Regions from separate parts of the Enterobacter sp. UPMP701 genome, predicted to be linked through region 2. Evidence: riboswitches for the same ligand, from Rfam matches in the RefSeq annotation. Region 2 holds a riboswitch; the other holds the start of a gene.

Region 1 (5,017 bases), on a different contig from region 2:
CACGATAAAGACGGTGCTACGTGGTATGACGGTGACGTCTCGGGCGTTGTTCCCGCGTTTCCCGCCAAGGTCGTAGACACCATCGGCGCAGGCGACAGCCACGCGGGCGGAACGCTTGCCGGGCTGGCGGCGGGATGGTCGCTGGCAGATGCTGTACTGCTGGGTAATGCCGTGGCGTCCTGGGTGGTCAGCCACCGGGGCGGCGACTGCGCCCCGACTCGCGACGAATTACTCCTCGCACACAAAGACGTATAGATCGCTGCGACAGTAGCTGATGCTGTACTCAATCGGCCGGTGCTGCTGGTCAAGCGCAACCTGCTTGATCACCAGTACCGGTATTTTGTCATCCATTTTGATGTGCGCCTGAAATTCCTTGTCCGGCATGCGGGCGCTGACCCGTGAACGGGTGCGCTGGGGGAAGATATTCTGGCTGCGGAAATAGTCGTACAGCGAAATACCAATCGCATCCGGATCGGGAATGAGCCCGACCGGCACCCAGGACTCTTCAATAGACACCGCGTCGTCGTCAACGTAGCGAATGCGTTTAAGCAAGAAAACCTCGCTCTCCGGGGGAAGTGAAAGGTGATTGGCCACCTCATCCGGGCACTTCACCACCCGTTTGTTGACCCAAAGCGTATTGGGCTTTTGGCCGCGCAGCACTACCTGCTGTGAGAACCCGCGCGCCGCCTTGAGCGAATATTCAAAGATGTTGTTGATTTGCGTCCCGTAGCCCCGGGCCCGCGTCACCACGCCTTCAGACTCCAGCGCCTGCATCGCTTTCCGCACGGTAATGCGCGACACCCCGGTTAACTGGCTTAAATCGCGCTCGCCGGGAAGGATATTCCCGTGCTCCAGCACGCCGCTGCGAACCGCGTTTTTAACCGTTTCGGCAAATTTCAGGTACAGCGGCGTGTTGTCCGGCGCGGCGATCCGTTCATTCAGTTGGGCGATTAACCGGGTATGCGCTTGTTCCATCTCTGTTTTTCTCAGGCGTGGTGTTTCCTGCCAGTATAAGGCTTACCACCATTCATGAAAATGGTGAACCGGCCCAATACCGTGACCCACCTCCAGAGTATCGGCTTTGGCAAGTGCGGCCGAGAGCCAGATTTTCGCTTCGCGCACCGTATCGGCCCAGAAGTCATGCCGCGGGCGCAGCGCCGCCAGCGCGGAAGAGAGAGTGCACCCCGTGCCGTGGGTGTTTTTGGTCTGCACGCGCGGGGCCGTAAAACGCTGTTCGCCGTCACGGGTGAAAAGCCAGTCCGGACTTTCAGCATCATCCAGATGCCCGCCTTTCATCAGCACCGCACCGCAGCCCATCGCCAGCAGCGCTTTCCCCTGCTCCTTCATTTCACGTTCAGTTTTTGCGTGCGAGGTGCCTAACAGCGCGGCGGCTTCCGGCAGATTGGGCGTGATGAGCGCCACCTGCGGCAGCAGCTTATGACGCAGCGTCGCCACGGCCGAGGCGGAGAGCAGCGGATCGCCGCTTTTTGCCAGCATGACGGTATCCAGCACCACGTTTTGCACCTGATAGCGTTTAAGGCGCTCGGCCACCGCCTCCACAATGTCCGTCTCAGCCAGCATGCCGATCTTGGTGGTATCGATTCGGACGTCGCTGAACACCGAATCCAGCTGCGCGGCAACAAAATCCGGCTCGATACGGTAGACCGACTGCACCCCGTGCGTGTTTTGTGCCACCAGGGCGGTGATCACCGAGCAGCCATAGGCACCCAGCGCGGAGAAGGTTTTCAGATCGGCCTGGATGCCCGCGCCGCCGCTGGGGTCGGTACCGGCAATGGTCAGGGCGTTAATTCGCTTCATGCCTGTTCCTCCAGCGCGTAGAGCGCATCCAGAAACGCGCTGGCAAAACTGCCTGGTCCACGAGAGGCTGTCACGGCTACCGTTCCGGCACGTTTCATCCATCCGCAGGCCGCGGCAATGTTATCCAGCCGGTCGCCCGGCAGCGAGCAGCTCGCCGCCACAACGGCAGAAAGCGCACACCCGGTTCCTACCACGCGGGTCATTAACGGGTCTCCGCCCGTTACCGTTTGGGTCCGCTCTCCGTCAGTGATGTAGTCCACCTCGCCGGTGACGACCACAATGGCATGGGTCTGGCGGGCCAATACCTGAGCGGCTGGCAACGCGCTGGCGGCGTTGTCGGTCGTATCGACGCCGCGCCCGCCCGCACTCATACCGACAAGGGCCAGGATTTCGGAGGCATTACCGCGAATGGCGGCCGGTTTCAGAGCCAGGATTTGATGGCAAAAACGGGTGCGGAACGTCAGGGAACCCACCGCAACCGGGTCCAGCGTCCAGGGCTTCCCTGCCGCCACCGCGCTTTCTATTGCCCGACGCATCGCCTGTGCGCGCGGCGAGGTCAGCGTGCCGACGTTAATCAGCAGCGCATCGGCGATCGAAGCGAAATGTTCAGCCTCTTCTGCGTCAATCACCATCGCCGGGGATGCCCCCAGTGCCAGCAAAACGTTGGCCGTAAAGGTCTGTACGACGTCGTTGGTCATGCAGTGGGTCAGCGGAGAACGGGTTCGGAAGTGTTGTAAAACGTGTAAATCGAGCAGGTCAGGCTGCATGGGTTCGCTCCTGCCTTGCGTGAAGAAGCGATGACCGGGAAGGCATCTGACTTCCCTACGCTGGCATTATCCAGATCAGGTAATACGGGTATTTCTCAGCCTTCAACGAAGAAGGGCACCCCGAGTCATATGGTAAGTATTAGCTTACATTTTGCCAGATTAGGGCAAGTTTCATGCTGACGCAAGCGCCCTTTCGGGGATCGCTTCTTCATGCAGAACAGGTGCAAAAGATAAGGCTAGCAGCGATAATTACAGGACTATTATGCCACTCCTTTGAATCAACACCATTCTCTATAACATTTCCATTACGTCCAAAAAACACCGACTTTTTCAGCGTTTAAGAAATAGCTCTACTAACATAATTTTTTTCGTTTTCAGTTAGTCTATTTTATGCTTCATTAATCATTGAATATCATTTCGAATGAAATATAAAGTGAGTTCCAAACCGTTTAACCCCGTTAAACATTTAGCCTCTCAATCAAGGTGTTACCACGAAACAGGTATTAGGCTGCACACCTTATAAGTTAATGTAAACATTGAGATATTTTGCATCACCCCCGTAAAAAGTCACTTTGGCTATTCATGTCATTTATGATTTAGATCAATATCTAAATGCTCGCATTAATTGATAGTTACTGCACGTTACGAATTAAGTGATTTATTCAAAATTCTACGTAACCCCGTTATTTTAATCAGGCGTAACCAGACGTTACATCAACACGCCAGGATAGCTAGCCTTACCCATTTTTACTTTTTAAATGATGAGTGCTTTTAAAATGAAAGTTGCTAAAAATGCCGTTACTGCTTTTGTATCGGGTGTTATTTTGACTTGTTCTATGAATGTAACTAAAGCTGCTGATGTAAACGTCGACCTTAACGATAACGTAACCAACTCAGGTACTTTCATTCAGATTCAGGGAACTAATAATACCGCTTATAATCTGGATAATATGAAAGCTGAAAACGCAACACAAGACGGGCAAATCTATAACTTGCAGGGCGATCGTGACCGCATGCAAGACGAGATCAACGTAAGTAAAAATAATATCAGCACTAACACCTCTGATATTTCCTCTCTTCAAACGACTGTTTCTCAGGTAGATCAGGAAGCTAAATTAGCAGGCGCTCTTGCTGACACTGCTAATACAAAAGGTGATGTGGCGTTAAAAGGCGTGCTTACTAACGGAACTGCAATTACTCATATTGAAACAGTTAACGCTGTGCAAGATAGCCGCCTCTTAGCTCTTGAGAATGCACCAAAACCAACTAACGGCGTAGATGGAAAAGATGGCGCTAAAGGTGATAAAGGCGATACAGGCGCACAAGGCGTTGCTGGAATTAACGGACGTGACGGAGCGAATGGTAAAGATGGCCAAGATGGAAAAAATGGCGTGATGACCACCGTGACACGAACGCAGGTAGATACGGCAACGCAAGCTAAAGTCGCAACTAATAGCCAGGCTATTACTGCCGAGGCTGAGAAACTGCAGGCTACCAAACAGACATTACAGGCTCTGAATAACAACACTAACCAGCAATTTAGATCGCTACGTGAGGAAGTCGATAATAATAAGAAAGAAGCAAACGCAGGTATCAGTGGCGCGATGGCGATGGCCGGTTTACCTCAGGTGCAAACGAATCAGCGCGTGATGTTCTCGGCTGGCGGCGCGACTTACAACGGTGAAAGCGCTTTAGCAGTTGGGGCGTCGGTTAACTTTAACGAACATATGGTTGGTAAAGTGAGCTTCTCTGATGACACAGCAAATAACATGGGAGCTTCAGTCGGCGTAGGGATCGGCTTTTAATAAATAACCAGCATGACAAAATACATTCTTATCTCTGTAATATTGTACCTGATACTTATTATCGTTGGCGCATGGTTAGGTATTATGTATCAGGCTTATTATATTTGCGGCAATTAAACCTTCTTTTATCGAATATATGTCATCTAAGGTATCATCGTAATGATAAAGTCACTCTTAGCAGTATTAATAACTGGTGCTACCATCCTGCTTTCTGCGTGTACGTCACCTGCTCAGCGCATGGCCGAATGTGAGCGACAGGGTATCAGCAATGATACCTGCTACCTGGCCGAACAAAATCGCCAGAATGCTTACAATGAAGCTGCACAAAATGCAGCATGGGCGAACGCGCGTGATGCCGCTGCGGGCACGGGGATCTGGGCTAAAAAAGACGCGAAACAACATGCTCAGGCAGCTAAAACGGTTTACGCCTTTAAATGGGAAGGAATGAAGATCACGATTAAAGGTGAGATATTGGATGTCGATGGTGTATTGGGCGCGCTGGATGAAAACGAACCTCAGGCAAAAGTGTATTCCCAAGGGCTATACACCTTCATTTACTATCCCGCTAAAGGCAAATTAGCGGTGAGTAAAGAAGGAAAGTTTGTAGGCTACGCAACAAAGATTAAA
Region 2 (5,017 bases):
TTATCAATGACGATCGACCCGCTGGCAGGCTGCAAAAAACCGGCAATCAGATTGAGCAGGGTACTTTTTCCGGCTCCGCTGGGGCCAAGCACTGCGATTCGCTCTCCCTGTCGAACGGAGAGGGTAAAACGCATTGGCAGGTGCTCATAAAGCCAGGTTACATCAGTCAGTTTTAACATCACGCCCCGGAAGTTTTTCGATAACGGTAAATAACGCAAAGCACAGCACCAGCAGTAAAAGTGCCGTGACCGCGCCGTCCTGGCTGCGATAGGAGCCAATTTGCTGATAAAGCCAGAACGGCAGCGTGCGGAAATCTTCATTGCCAAAGAGCGCCACTACGCCAAAATCGCCAATCGACAGCACGCAGGCGAAGGCCAGCGCCTGGGCGAGCGGGCGTTTCAGCGCGCGGAGTTCCACCACTTTCAGACGCTGCCAGCCTTTCATGCCCAGCGACTGGCACAGCAAACTGTAGCGGCTATTGACGTCGCGCATCGGGTTTTCCAGCACCTTGAGCGCGTAAGGGATGGCCATCAGTGCGTTGGTGAAAATGACGATGCCGTCGGCGCTTTCCGGCAGGCCGATGGTGCTGTTGAACAGCAAAAAGAACCCTGTCGCCAGCACGATGCCCGGCATCGCCAGAATCAGCATGCCCGACAGCTCCAGCGCGTGTCCGGCTTTACGGGCATGTCGCGCGTACAGCTCGCGGCTGCTCCAGAGCAGCATCATGGTCAGTGTCACGCAGATTAACCCGGCTGCCAGCGCGATGCGCAATGAGGTCCACGTCGCTTGCCAAAGGACGGGCTGTTGCAGTACTGACAGCACGTTCATATTCAGACCATCAACGATAACGGCCAGCAGCGGCGGCAGCAGAAGCAGGAGCGCCAGCGCGATCAGCACAAAATCCGAGACGCGGCTGTGCAGGCTGTCCTGCGGATCGCGCCAGCCTGTAATGCTGTTGCTTCCTGCGGGAATCGCTTTGCTCAGTCGCTGGCTCAGCAACACCAGCACAAGGCAGCACGCCATCTGCACCATCGCCAGCAGCGCGGCGCGGCCCGGATCGTAGTCGTAACTTAAAGCCTGATAGATTGCCAGCTCGATGGTAGTAGCCTGCGGTCCGCCGCCGAGAGAGAGCACGGTGGCAAAGCTGGCAAAGCAGAGCATAAAGATCAGCGCGGCAACCGGAGCAATCTGGCGGCGCAGCCACGGCCATTCGACAAAGCGGAAGAATGACCAGCCGCGCATGCCGAGCTGGGCGGCAATCTGGCGCTGCTCGCCGGGGATATTCTCCAGCGCCTGCAAAAAGAGACGCGTCGCCATCGGCATATTGAAAAAGACGTGCGCCAGCAGAATGCCCTTCAGCCCGTAGGGAGAGAAGGTCCATTCCAGGCCTGAAGACGCAAAGAGCGAGGCCAGCCAGCCCTGGCGACCGTAGACGCTCAGGATGCCAAAAACGGCCACCAGCACGGGCAGGATCAGCGTCATGGCGCACAGGCGCAGCAGCGCCTGCCTGCCGGGAAAACGTCTGCGATACAGCGCCCGCGCAAGGAAAACAGCCGGGATCGTCGACAGCAGCGCGGAGAGGAACGCCTGCCAGAAGGAGAACCGGATAACATGCCAGAGATAGCTGTCGTGCCAGAGTGCGAGCAGGTCACTCTCTGGCGCGTTGAACCACAATGCAAGAAAAGCCCCCATGCTGACCGCCACCATCAATACGGCGGCGAGCAGCCCGGGAAGTAACCAGCCGGGAATCAACGGCTGACGGCGCGTTGCCATTCACTTACCCATGCTGAACGCTGCGCGGCGACCTGCTGCGGCGTAAACTCCAGCGAGGTGGTTGGTTTGGTCAACTGCTCGAAACCTGCGGGCAGCGCAACGCTGGTGACCGGATACATCCAGTTGCCCGCGGGAATGGCGTTCTGGAACGCTGGTGAAACCATAAATTTCAGGAACTTCTCGGCCAGCTCCGGCTGCTTGCTGGCGGCGGTGCGGGCAGCCACTTCCACCTGCAGATAGTGCCCTTCAGCGAAATTCGCGGCAGCATAGTTATCTTTCTTCTCGGCGATAATGTGGTAGGCCGGAGAGGTGGTGTAGCTCAGCACCAGATCGCTTTCGCCTTTCAGGAACAGGCCGTAGGCTTCGCTCCAGCCTTTGGTGACGGTAACGGTTTTGGCGGCCAGCTTCTGCCACGCTTCCGGCGCTTTATCCCCGTAGACCTTTTGCATCCACAGCAGCAGGCCCAGGCCCGGCGTGCTGGTACGCGGATCTTCATAAATCACGCGCCACTTCTGGTCACTTTCGACCAGCTCTTTCAGGCTCTTCGGCGGGTTTTTCAGCTTGTTTTTGTCGTAAACAAAAGCAAAGTAGCCGTAATCGAACGGCACAAAGGTGTCGTTTTTCCAGCCGCCCGGCACGTTAACGGCATCTGCCGCCACGCCGCTTTTGGTAAACAATTTGGTTTGCGTCGCGGCTTCCAGCAGGTTGTTATCCAGCCCAAGCACCACGTCGGCCTTGCTGTTTTTCCCTTCCATGCGTAGGCGGTTGAGCAGCGACACGCCATCTTCCAGCGCCACGAACTTCAGCTCGCAGTTGCAGTCGGCTTCAAAGGCTTTTTTGACTACCGGGCCAGGGCCCCAGTCGGCAGAGAAGGAGTCGTAGGTGTAGACCGTCAGGACGGGCTTAGCGAAAACAGGCAGTGCAACCAGCGCCAGCAGGGGAAGAACGTTTTTTAACACTTTGCACCTCAGGGTTGAGTGGCAAAGGATTTTGAGCGACAGCCTCAAATCCCTTCGCCGGCGTTATCCGGATCAGGTTCGACGGGTATTATCTCAGCGCACATCATTGATGCAGCACCCCGTTGAGAACGGCAGTATTGTAATGATTTGGTGAATATTACGAAAGCGTTATGGCTCCGGCGGTGCAAACCAGGCGGATTTAAAATCAAACCAGCCCAGGGTGTTCATCCGCAGGCCGCGCATACTGCGCTGGCCCTGAATCATCAGCCAGTGGTGGATCAGCGGAACGATTGCCTGCTCCGCCATCAGCTGCTGGCACCAGACAGCCAGATTCATCTCGCCCGCCCGCCATTGGGCGGCATCCTGCTGCCAGTCTCGATCGATGCAGTGCTGGATCAGCGGGACTTCGTAAAGGTGCGAGAAGAGCGAGAAATCGAGCGGCAGGGTAAAGTTGGCGCTGTTGAGCCAGATATCACTGGTGATATCCCCCTGGTGCCATTCGTCATAGTCGACTTCGTTGACCTCCAGCGTGACCCCCTCGGCCGCCAGCAGTCGGGTCATGATTCTGGCAATAAACCGATGCTCTACGTGCTCGCGGTAGTAGGTCAGGGTGATGGACTCCAGTCCTGCGGGTTTGTCGCAGTGCACCGGGCGGGCGTGGTGCCAGCGCGGAAGCAGGCCGTACGCCGGGAACCAGTATGTCTGGTACTGCTCTTCCGCATGGTAAATCAGATTGGAAGGGGACAAAACGTGGCTAACCCACTTGCGGACGGCCTGATTTGCTCCACGGTTGGTGCGGCGGTCAAACAGGAGATAATAGCATCCTTCCTCCAGGCGACTTTCCACGGCTTTTTCTCCCGTGGTGGGGCCTTCCAGCGTCAGCCCGCAGCTCAGGTCTTCATTGAGATCCGGTAATACCCAGACGTTCACTTCGTCGATCAGCGCCCGATAGCCAAAGTAGTCGTCGAACGCGCGGATTTTCAGCTGATTGCTGTTATTGCGGGACACGGAGTAAGGCCCGGTGCCAATCGGCAGGCTGGCAAAATTGTTCATTGATTCCCACTCGCCGGGCAAAATCATCGACGGCACGTAGCCCAGCAGCCAGGGAAGCCACTTATCCTGCTGCGACAGCTCAATATCCAGCGTCCATGCCGTGGGAGAGTGGATCCGCGAGATGTGCGAATAGAGCGGAAGCGTGCGGGCGCGTTCCAGAGAGGCGATGACGTCACTCATTTCCAGCTCGCGGCCATGGTGGAAGTGAATGCCCGGGCGTAAAAAGAAACGCCAGTGCAGGGGAGAAAGCTGCTGCCAGTGGTGGGCGATATCCGCTTCCAGTTCCCCGTTTTCCTCATTTATGCGCGTCAGGCCGCTGAAAATTTGTCGGGCCATGTGGGTTTCAGAACGCCGTAATGCCGTGCCGGGCAACAGATTTTTCATCGGACGGTAGTAGAGCACCCGCAGAATATGCCGACCCTGGCGAAAGCTGCGCCCAAGGTGCGAGACCAGCATCTGGCGCACGGCGGCTTTGTCGCCCACCAGCTGTACCAGCTGATCGATGCGATCCTGCTCAAGCAGATCTTCCGCCCGCTGCTGCTGCAGCGCCAGACCGGTATAGAGGAAGGTCAGGCGCGAGCGCCTGCCGCGTCCCGCTTCGGCTTCCCAGTTCAGCCAGCCCTGCTGCTGCATGGTGTTGAGCAGCGTGCGCATATGTCGGCGTGAACAGTTGAGCAGGTCAGCCAGCTCGTTCAGCGTGGTCTCCTGCGATTGCCCCTCGCAGCACTGCCAGAGGCGGATAAATTGTTGTTGCAGACGACCAGAAGGCATAAAAGGGGAACTCCTGACAAAAAACCAGCAATTTATTTATCCCTATATTAGGCCAATAATTCTTCCCGATGAAGCGAGGAGGTAAATTATGAAGAGGTCTACCGCACGTCAGTTTTATCAGCAGTACTTTTCAGCGACAAAGGGAGTGTCCTGGCTGGCCCGCCAGTGTGCAGAGCAACGGCTGAAAACGTTAGAAGAACTGATGCAGTGGGACGTTACGAAACCGACCTCTTCCCGCTAACTCGCCTCGATCATGTGTGACTGAGTATTGGTGTTTATCACCCGCCAGCAAAATGTTTTTGCTGGCTTTTTTCGTTTATTCTTTCACCCAATTTCGATTCGCTTTCACAAGGACTTGCGCATGCTGTGGTTGATGACGATGGGGCGACGCCTGAACGGCGTGTACGCCGCTTTTATGCTGGTGGCCTTTATGATGGGCGTGGCAGGGGCGCTTCAGGCAC

The links. Region 2 has a riboswitch for thiamine pyrophosphate ahead of thiB (thiamine ABC transporter substrate binding subunit). Riboswitches for the same ligand answer to the same signal wherever they lie in the genome.
Region 1: it holds a riboswitch for thiamine pyrophosphate, as region 2 does, so the genes downstream of both, thiM (hydroxyethylthiazole kinase) here and thiB (thiamine ABC transporter substrate binding subunit) in region 2, are expected to answer to the same signal.

What each region holds. Positions count from the first base shown of each region.
Region 1 covers NZ_JBSKJN010000003.1:136,458-141,474, reverse strand. Annotated here, with positions in the region: gene ACWKXT_RS09320 (PfkB family carbohydrate kinase) at 1-255, shown strand, start outside; gene ACWKXT_RS09315 (GntR family transcriptional regulator) at 229-975, opposite strand; gene thiD (bifunctional hydroxymethylpyrimidine kinase/phosphomethylpyrimidine kinase) at 1,018-1,818, opposite strand; gene thiM (hydroxyethylthiazole kinase) at 1,815-2,585, opposite strand; TPP riboswitch at 2,621-2,718, opposite strand; gene ACWKXT_RS09300 (YadA-like family protein) at 3,362-4,390, shown strand; gene ACWKXT_RS09295 (hypothetical protein) at 4,550-5,017, shown strand, end outside.
Region 2 covers NZ_JBSKJN010000009.1:59,591-64,607, reverse strand. Annotated here, with positions in the region: gene thiQ (thiamine ABC transporter ATP-binding protein ThiQ) at 1-179, opposite strand, end outside; gene thiP (thiamine/thiamine pyrophosphate ABC transporter permease ThiP) at 163-1,773, opposite strand; gene thiB (thiamine ABC transporter substrate binding subunit) at 1,749-2,732, opposite strand; TPP riboswitch at 2,764-2,864, opposite strand; gene sgrR (HTH-type transcriptional regulator SgrR) at 2,901-4,556, opposite strand; gene sgrT (glucose uptake inhibitor SgrT) at 4,645-4,797, shown strand; gene ACWKXT_RS17755 (sugar efflux transporter) at 4,918-5,017, shown strand, end outside.